One region of the Mesobacillus sp. S13 genome, then DNA from elsewhere that is predicted to be linked to it. Evidence: riboswitches for the same ligand, from Rfam matches in the RefSeq annotation. Region 1 holds a riboswitch; each other region holds the start of a gene.
The links. A riboswitch is a leader RNA that binds a small molecule or an ion and turns the genes downstream of it on or off. The one in region 1 is predicted to bind S-adenosylmethionine.

Region 1 (3,276 bases):
TCCAGCTACTACCACTGAACCAGATGTTGGAATCTCCAGCCCGTTCAGCATCCGAATTAAAGTACTTTTACCGGCGCCGCTGTAACCAATGACTCCGTATATTTCGCCTTCCTTGACTTCAAGGTTGACATCATCTACCGCTTTAACCTCCCCTTTATTGGAAGGGTAAATTTTTCTGGCATTCTTTATCGTGATCAATTGACTCCCCCTCTTTGCAACCGAGTATTCTACACTTATTAAAACCGTTAAATCTCCTATGTTTAAGAAGGTTATCAATCTAGTTTCCCATTCCCTAACCGAAAAAATTCAAACTTTAGCTAAAATGGGAAATAGCCTCTTAATCGGAGATGATCATGCTCTCGGAAAAACTCTTTTCGAAAAACTTTTTCAAAAAAAGACAAAATAAAAGCCTTCCTGCAAGTGAGCAGAAAGGCATAGTAATAGTGGATTCCTTTCTCTCATCTGCCAAAGCAATTTGCTTTGTGTGAATTGGCACCATTTCAGTAAGCAAAGCTTAATGACGGTTGCCGGGTTTCATAGGGCACTTCCCTCCACCTCTCTTGATAAGAGCACGCTATTAAATTATCTAATCGGTTTTAAGTTACGAGTGTGATTGTAGCACGGAGTGAAAAAGAGTGTCAATAAAAATTATTCTTAAATATCAACTGGAAGCTTATGGATGTCAGGTTCCTGCCGGTACACCTGGTACTCCGGTCGCTTTTTCGATTGCCTGTTCAAGGTCTTCAATGATATCGTCCACATTTTCAATCCCGACCGAAAGACGGATCAGATCCTCAGGAACACCGGCTGCTTTAAGGCCATCAGAATCCAGCTGCTGATGTGTCGTGCTTGCAGGATGGATGATCAGGCTTTTTGCATCGCCGACATTCGCGACATGGGACCATAATTCTAATGAGTTAATTAGTTTGGCTCCTGCTTCCCTGCCTCCTTCAATCCCAAAGATGACGACTGCCCCTGCTCCCTTTGGAAGGTAGCGGTCTGCAAGACTTTTATCAGCATGGGACTCATGGCCAGGATAGCTGACCCATGTAACAGCGGGATGCGACTCAAGATAGTCTACGATTTTCCGTGTATTGGCGATATGCTCCTTCATACGTACATGCAAGGTTTCTATGCCCAAATTGAATTGAAACGCACTCTGTGGACTGATTGCCGGTCCAAGGTCACGCAAAAGCTGGACCCTTGCCTTTACGATATAAGCCGCTGCACCGATTGCCTCGCTATAGACAATATTATGATAGCTGGAATCGGGCTCATTGAAACCTGGGAACTTAGCTGATTTCCAATCAAACTTCCCTCCGTCCACAATAATTCCGCCCATAACTGTTCCGTTTCCTAACAGCCATTTGGTAGCCGAGTGGATGACGATATCGGCGCCATGTTCTATTGGCCGGCAAAGATAAGGAGTCGCAAAAGTGTTATCGATAATCAGTGGTACTCCTGCTTCATGAGCAATTTCAGCCACAGCTTCAATATCGAGGATCCTGAGACTTGGATTCCCGATTGTTTCGGCATAAACCGCTTTTGTTTTTGGAGTAATAGCGCTACGGAAATTTTCAGGATCAGTGGAATCCACCAGATGGACTTTTATACCGTACTTTGGCAGGGTGACAGCAAATAGATTGTAAGTTCCGCCATATAGATTACCAGCAGCAACAATTTCATCACCAGCATGCGCTATGTTCAGGATGGCCATCATTATGGCTGACATTCCGCTTGATAATGCAAGCGCACCAACACCACCTTCAAGCAAAGCTACTTTTTCTTCGAGGGCTGTTACGGTCGGATTATGTATCCGTGAATAGATATAGCCCGGTTCTTTAAGCGCGAATAAATCTGCGGCATGATCCGTGTTTTCAAACTGGAATGCATTGCTCGAATAAATCGGAACTGCTCTCGCCCCAGTCACCGGGTCTGGTGACTGGCCACCATGTACCCCCAGCGTTTCAATCCGATAATTTTTTTGCTCATTTGCCATCTCCATCTCTCCAATCACCATGATTATTTGGAAAAACTGATACAAAAAACCCTCTTCCTAAGAAGAGGGTGATTTATCATCTCTCCTTATCTTTGCAGAGCCAATAACTCTGCTGGAATTAGCACCGTGTTTTCACAACCGGTTGCCGGGCTTCATAGGGCCAGTCCCTCCACCTCTCTGGATAAGAATATTCAATTAAGTTTTTATTGCGTTAAAGTGATAATATCATGTGAATAGATAATGGTCAATATATTTAGACTTTTCAGATAAAGTTTTATAATGGAATCGGTTTTGTAAGGTAAAATAATGATTCCAAAACCAATTGGACTCGAAATGGACAATCCGTTTTAAAGTAATTCATTTTGACTCCATGCATCAGTTTCAGGTCTCCATCAAGTAATTGCTCCAAATAAGCATCATTTCCTGAGATTGTTACGATGTTTCCATTAGGACTAGAAAATTGGCAGTAACTGACCTTGCCATCCCTGAAGAGTAAATAGTGAATGCCATGATCAGCTTCTATTTTCAACACCAGGTCCAGTTTCTTTACTAGTTGAAAAACATGTTCCTTATTGGCAAGTACAGTTACAAACCTATCAATGCATTCTCGCATTCCGATCAACTCCCCTACCATAACTATTCCTTGAATAAGGGGAAAAACCTGTTAGAATCCTTCGACAAATAATTCGATTAAAATAGATTTTGCAACGTGTATAACGTAAAAAAAGACAATGCCCTTTGATAATTCGGCATTGTCTTTCATTTCCCGAGAAATAAATCCAAGAAAAATGGTCATCAGGCTGTTTTGGGGCTCACTATGCCGGATTTTGGCTTATCCATACTTTTAAAAACGACAAAGAAATACGTGGAACCAACTAAATACAGCATCGCAGTGATCGTAAATACGGTAGCATATCCCCAATAAGATCCGTATTTGAGGACAATCCCAGTTGACACAGGTCCCATGACGGCCCAACCGAGATTAAACACCATTTGATTCACAGAGTTGGCCAAACCCTTCATTGAGTCATCAACCTTCGACATCATTAATGACATCTGTATCGGGTTGCCAGCGTTCATAAGTGCCTGACGAAACAAAAACCCTAAAGCTGCCAACCAAAAATTTTGCGTATAGGCTGTCAGCAATAGAAACGGCAGAGATAACATCTGCAAAACCACTACTGCTTTCACTTCGCCAAGTCTGCGAACGACCATAGGGCCGATAATCATTGCTACAGCAGTAGCTCCCTGTCCCAGTGAAATGACCAAACCTATCA
Region 2 (3,276 bases), 1.6 Mb from region 1:
TGGAGTCCATATCAACAGCGGAATCATCAATAAAGCTGCCTACCTTCTGAGCGAAGGCGGTTCGCATTATGGAGTATCTGTACCAGGCGTAGGAACGGATAAAATGGGCGCGATTTTCTACCGAGCAAACACAGTCTATTTCACATCTTCCACTAACTTCAGCCAGGCACGAGCCGGAGCTGTACAAGCAGCAAAAGATCTTTACGGATCCACCTCCGCAGAAGTAAATGCTGTCAATAAAGCCTTTGATGCTGTAGGAGTTTATTAATAGTTATCTATTAAGCAAGACTGGCTCATCTTTTAGAGGTGAGCTAGTTTTTTTATAGGGTTCTTTTGAAAATGAGGCTTGCTGTTTGGAATGGGTGCTGGGGTGCTCTTGACAGGTTTGCCTCCATAAACTGAAAAGCTGTCATAAAAACAGCAGATTCTTGACAGCTTTGCCCATATAAACTGAAAAGCTGTCATAAGAACAACGTATTCTTGACAGGTTTGCCCCTATAAGCTGAAAAATTGTCATAAAAACAGCAGATTCTTGACAGGTTTGCTCCTATAAGCTGAAAAGTTGTCATAAAAACAGCAGATTCTTGACAGGTTTGCCCCTATAAGCTGAAAAGTTGTCATAAAAACAGCAGATTCTTGACAGGTTTGCGTCCATAAGCTGAAAAGTTGTCATAAAAACAGCAGATTCTTGACAGAGTTATGCCTTTAATCTGAAAACCTATCATAATAACATCAGATTCATGACAGCAGTAGCCCCCTTATCCCCCAGAATCTATCAAAAACAAACTAATTCGCACACCCACCATGATTTTTTACCTATTTACTTTACCGCTTTAATTAAATGATTGACATTGACCCTGAATAGCTGTAATATTTAGAGAAATTTAATAATTCAATATTATGAAATCTTATCCAGAGAAGCTGAGGGTCCTGGCCCAATGAAGCTTCAGCAACCTTCAACCTTGTTTGTTGAAAAGGTGCTAATTCCAGCAAGTTTTTTAACTTGGCAGATAAGAAGAATGGCTATCATCTGTAAAAGTCTTCTTCTTAAGAAGGCTTTTTTTGTTTTATCAAGGACTTCCCGCATTGTTTTCTGGAGCTCATGTGGTACCTGTCTGTTTTAAGTCGAAGATCTCGTCTTTTCTCATAAAACAAAAATTGCCCTCCACTACATCATTAGGAGTGAGTCTATTGGCAGAAATCGATACAAAGCTTGCGCAGCTTGGAAACAGGAGTGAAACAATAACAGGAGCTGTCAATCCACCAATTTATTTGACTACAGCCTATCGTCATGAAGGGATCGGCCGATCAAGCGGCTATGATTATGTCCGCACCGGCAATCCTACTCGTGAAATTCTTGAGAAGGCGATCGCAGACCTTGAGGAGGGTGATCGCGGCTTTGCCTGCAGCTCCGGAATGGCAGCAATCTGGACCGTTCTTTCACTATTCGAGCACGGAGATGAATGGATTGTCTCTAAGGATTTATATGGAGGCACTTATCGTCTTCTCGAACAAGGTTTCAAAAAATGGGGATTAACCAGTACTTATACTGACATGTCTGATCTAATCGAAGTCAAATCGGCCATAACACAAAAGACGAAGGCTCTTTTTGTAGAGACGCCGACGAATCCGCTGATGGAACAAGCTGATATTGAAGCAATTGCCAAGATTGCTAAAGAAAACGGTATTCTTCTGATTGTTGATAATACCTTTTACACTCCCCTGCTGCAAAAACCATTGACTTTAGGAGCAGATATCGTCATTCACAGTGCAACTAAATATCTTGGCGGTCATAATGATGTGCTTGCTGGGCTGATCGTGGCAAAGGGTGAGCACCTATGTGAATCCCTCTTCCTCCATCATAATGGCGGCGGAGCGGTCTTAAGTCCATTCGACTCCTGGCTGCTGATTCGTGGTATGAAGACATTGTCATTAAGAATGGAACGCCATGAGAAAAATGCCAGTGAATTGGTCAGTTATTTACAGCATCATCCTGCAGTGAAGGATGTCCTTTATCCCGGAAGAGGCGGAATGATTTCTTTCAGGGTACACTCCCCTGCCATGGTCAATCCATTTTTACAAAGTCTATCAGTCATCACGTTTGCTGAAAGTCTTGGCGGAGTTGAAAGCTTTATTACCTATCCTGCAACACAGACACATGCTGACATCCCGGCAGAAATACGAGAAAAAACGGGTGTTTGTGAACGGCTGCTGCGGTTCTCGGTGGGAATCGAAAATGTGGAGGATTTGAAATCTGACTTGGATCATTCATTCAATAAAGCACGCCTGGAGGTTGAAGTTTTATGAGCCATCGATATACATTCGAAACCCAGTTGCTGCATAACAAACATAAAGTAGACCCAGCCACTGGCGGAGTGAGTGTGCCCATCCAGCATGCCTCTACCTTCCATCAGTTTTCTGCGGATGAGTTCGGAAAATATGATTATAGCCGCAGCCTTAATCCCACCAGAGAGGCACTAGAGGAAATTATAGCCGAACTGGAAGGCGGTGTCCGCGGGTTTGCTTTTTCATCTGGCATGGCTGCTATTTCAACGGCATTTTTGCTTCTCTCGCAGGGAGATCATGTGGTCGTCACCGAGGATGTTTATGGAGGAACATACCGGATGGTGACACAGGTGTTGAATCGTTTTGGTATAGAGCACACTTTTGTCGATATGACCGACCTTGAGGCAGTGGAACAAGCGATCAGGCCAAACACAGCCCTGCTATATGCAGAAACGCCTTCCAACCCCCTGTTAAAAGTAACGGATATTGCCGCGATCAGCGAAATAGCGAAGAGTCACGGTGCCCTAACCTTTGTCGACAACACTTTCATGACACCTTACTTGCAGCGTCCTCTTGAACTCGGAGCTGATATTGTCCTTCACAGCGCCACAAAGTTTTTATCCGGCCATAGTGATACGGTCGCGGGTCTAGCAGTAGTCAAGGATGAAGAACTGGCAAAAAGGCTGTATTGCCTTCAGAACTCATTCGGTGCAGTCTTGGGAGTACAGGATGCATGGCTTGTGATGCGAGGCATGAAGACTCTGTCGGTCAGAATGAATCAGTCTCAGGAAAGCGCCAAGAGAATCGCTGAATTTTTACATAAACAGCCTTTCATCAAGAATGTTTTTTACCCTGGTCTTCTGAACCACCCTCAGTCAGGCATTCAAAAGCAGCAGGCTTATGGACCCGGAGCTGTATTATCTTTTGTACTTGAGAATTCAGAGCTTTTATCTAGATTTATAGAACAACTGAAACTGCCTGTTTTTGCAG
Region 3 (3,276 bases), 260 kb from region 1:
GATATCTGCCAGCCAGGTAGTCAAAATTCCGCCAAGCACTACCCAAGAGATAAAGTGCGGCAGGTAAGAAATGGTCTGAACCGCTTTCTTAAGCTTCATGGAAGTTAGCTCATTAAGTAAAAGTGCAAAAATGATTGGAAGCGGGAAACCAATGAGTAATTTTATCAAGCTGATACCAAGTGTGTTTTTCAGGACGATCCAAAAGTTTTCATCCTGAATGAATTCCTTGAACTGCATCAAGCCAACCCATGGTGCTTCTGAGATTGTCTTTATGATGCTGTATTCCTTAAATGCGATGATTAACCCATACATTGGGATATAGTTAAAGATGAACATCCAAACTACCCCGAGAAGAGCCATCGTTTGCAAATACTTTTGAGAAATGATTGTCTTTTTGATTTTTTTAATTTTTTCTTTTTTTGTAGGCTCTGCCAATATGGTGTCGCTGACTTGTTGTTCGACCGGCTGTTGGATCTTGACTTCCATTTCTTCACCACCTTAGTTGCTGTTGTCTTTCTTGTACCTTTATCATAGAAAAAAGGGCTTACATTTATAAGCCATCGAATTTTGCTTATGGTACCAATTTTTTAGTTTTTGGGTGATAGAGCAAAATATTGATACCATCATATTGGTATCGTTTTCACGGAAGACAGGAAGATTGTTGCTGTAAGCAGTATCCGGATTCAATCCAGACTGACCACAAACCTAAAGAATGGATTTTCAAGCTTAAAAAGGATAATCTAATCGTAGAGTTTTTTAAATCGATGCTATTGGAAAGGAATAAATTATGATTGCGAAAACAGAAGAAGATTTTAACGGATTAAAAGAAATCGGCAGGATTGTCGGCTTGATTCGCGAAGAATTAGTTGGGAAGACTGCACCTGGAATTACCACCAAAGAGCTCGATGAAATGGCAGGCAGGTTGTTTGATGAGCATGGAGCTATTTCCGCTCCAAAGGGGGAATACAATTTCCCAGGATATACATGCATCAGTGTGAATGAAGAAGTCGCCCACGGGATTCCGGGCAGCCGTGTGATCAAAGAGGGCGATATCGTGAATATCGATGTTTCCGGCTCAAAAAATGGATATTTCGCTGATACTGGCATCTCGTTCGTCGTTGGCGAAGGTGATCCGATTTTAACCAAGATTTGTGAAACGGCTGTAGAGGCTTTTGAAGCAGGCTTGAAAAAAGCGAAACCAGGCTCGAAGAAAAGCGGACTTGGCAAAGCAGTTATAGCGACCGCGCGAAAGAACGGACTGACAGTGATCAAAAACCTTACTGGCCACGGAATTGGGCGTACTATCCATGAAGCCCCCGATCACATATACAACTATCATGAGCCATGGGATGACGAACTGTTAAAAGAAGGAATGGTCATCGCATTCGAACCATTCATCTCAACACGCGAAGAAGAAGTCTTCCAAAATGAAAACGACGAATGGACCTATGTAACAGAAAACAGCTTTGTCGCTCAATGCGAGCATACGATCATCCTTTCGAAAAATGGGCCGATTGTGATTACCCGATAGAGCTCTTTTCCCGATGGAACCCCTTGCTGCTGCAGGGGTTCTATTTTTTTGGCCAATTCCTTTTATTTAATACTATATTCCTATTTTTCGTATTACTAAAAAAAATACAACAAAAATGATTGACACTTTTTCTTTGACACAGTAAAGTAATAAACAAGATTCATAACTCAATATTCGTTACTTCTTATCAAGAGAGGTTGAGGGACTGGCCCTATGACACCTCGGCAGCGGACTCCTTTGGAGGACTGTGCCAAATCCAGCAAGCGGGAGCTTGACAGATAAGAAGAGGCCGACTTTTAATTTTGATGTCCTCTTCTTTCTGAAGGGGACTTTTTGCTTTTCAAAATATCCCCACTTTTAATTTAATATCGATACTTTCTTATCAAGAGAGGCGGAGGGACTGGCCCTATGAAGCCTCGGCAGCGGACTCAAATGAGGACTGTGCCAAATCCAGCAAGCAATAGCTTGGGAGATAAGAAGAGTAATTGTCCTGCATTCATTGCGGCATGCCCTCTTCCTGTTTCCGGGAAGAGGTTTTTTTATTCATCTACAAAGGAGGAAGACAGTTGATTACGTTTGAACAAGTGGAGAAAGTTTATGAAAGCCGCGGGAATAAGGTAGCGGCACTTAATGGAATCGATCTGGAAGTTAAAGAAGGAGAGATATTTGGAGTCATTGGTTTTAGCGGTGCGGGAAAAAGCTCGCTGATCCGCTGTGTGAATTTGTTGGAACGGCCGACATCTGGAAGGGTGATTGTGGATGGCTGCGATATGACTTCCCTGTCTGTAAAAGAAGTGAGAGAGGTTAAAAAGAATATTGGGATGGTATTCCAGCATTTCAATCTTTTAAACTCCAAGACAGTATTTGAAAATGTTGCGATGCCCCTCATTCTCAGTAAGCTTCCGAAGGTGAAAATCAAAGAGCGGGTTTATCAGTTGCTCGACTTTGTCGGACTGGCTGATAAAGCAGACAATTATCCAGACCAGCTCTCGGGCGGCCAGAAGCAGCGAATCGGAATTGCCCGGGCTCTGGCAACCCAGCCGAAAATCCTGCTTTGCGATGAAGCGACATCTGCCCTGGATCCGCAGACAACCAGCTCGATCCTGCAGCTTTTGAAAAAAATCAATAAGGAGTACAACATAACGATTTTAATCATTACCCATGAAATGTCCGTCATCAGGGAAATTTGTGACAGAGTTGCTGTCATCGAGGATGGAAGAATCATCGAGGAAGATACTGTCTTCAGTGTTTTTTCAGCGCCTAAAACAGAAACGGCAAGAAATTTCGTCAGCACCATCATGAATGACAGCATTCCTGATTCCGTGTACAGGATTATTGAAGAAAATTCAGGACTGCATAAGGTATTCCGCATCAACTTTGTCGGTCAGTCAGCCGGTCAGCCGCTTCTGTCCCAGCTTTCAAAGAAATTCGATATCAACGTCAATGTTCTTTTCGGCAATATCACAGAGCTTCAAGGAATCCCATTCGGAAACCTGATTGTCGAGTTTCAGGGCAGTGATAAAGAAATTCTGAGAGCCCTTAATTTTATCGATCAGCAAAAAGTAAGCATAAAGGAAGTGACAGCACATGCTAGTTAATTCAGAGCAAATTATTCAGGCCTTAATCGAAACACTGCAAATGGTTGCGTTCTCCCTCCTGTTTTCGGCAGTCCTCGGAGTGCCGCTGGGAATCGCGCTTGTGGTCACCAGGAAAGGCCATTTACTTGAAAACGCCCCTGTCTTCAA

Region 2: it holds a riboswitch for S-adenosylmethionine, as region 1 does, so the genes downstream of both, LGO15_RS12590 (methionine biosynthesis PLP-dependent protein) here and LGO15_RS20860 (O-acetylhomoserine aminocarboxypropyltransferase/cysteine synthase family protein) in region 1, are expected to answer to the same signal.
Region 3: it holds a riboswitch for S-adenosylmethionine, as region 1 does, so the genes downstream of both, LGO15_RS19435 (methionine ABC transporter ATP-binding protein) here and LGO15_RS20860 (O-acetylhomoserine aminocarboxypropyltransferase/cysteine synthase family protein) in region 1, are expected to answer to the same signal.

The regions. Positions count from the first base shown of each region.
Region 1 is NZ_CP084622.1:4,062,625-4,065,900, forward strand. Features, by position in the region: gene LGO15_RS20855 (methionine ABC transporter ATP-binding protein) at 1-198, opposite strand, end outside; SAM riboswitch class I at 456-570, opposite strand; gene LGO15_RS20860 (O-acetylhomoserine aminocarboxypropyltransferase/cysteine synthase family protein) at 683-1,999, opposite strand; SAM riboswitch class I at 2,083-2,187, opposite strand; gene LGO15_RS20865 (hypothetical protein) at 2,274-2,612, opposite strand; gene LGO15_RS20870 (MFS transporter) at 2,795-3,276, opposite strand, start outside.
Region 2 is NZ_CP084622.1:2,454,333-2,457,608, reverse strand. Features, by position in the region: gene LGO15_RS12595 (M4 family metallopeptidase) at 1-268, shown strand, start outside; SAM riboswitch class I at 906-1,017, shown strand; gene LGO15_RS12590 (methionine biosynthesis PLP-dependent protein) at 1,192-2,307, shown strand; gene metC (cystathionine beta-lyase) at 2,304-3,276, shown strand, end outside.
Region 3 is NZ_CP084622.1:3,803,350-3,806,625, forward strand. Features, by position in the region: gene LGO15_RS19425 (ABC transporter permease) at 1-486, opposite strand, end outside; gene map (type I methionyl aminopeptidase) at 788-1,531, shown strand; SAM riboswitch class I at 1,713-1,816, shown strand; SAM riboswitch class I at 1,908-2,010, shown strand; gene LGO15_RS19435 (methionine ABC transporter ATP-binding protein) at 2,098-3,129, shown strand; gene LGO15_RS19440 (methionine ABC transporter permease) at 3,119-3,276, shown strand, end outside.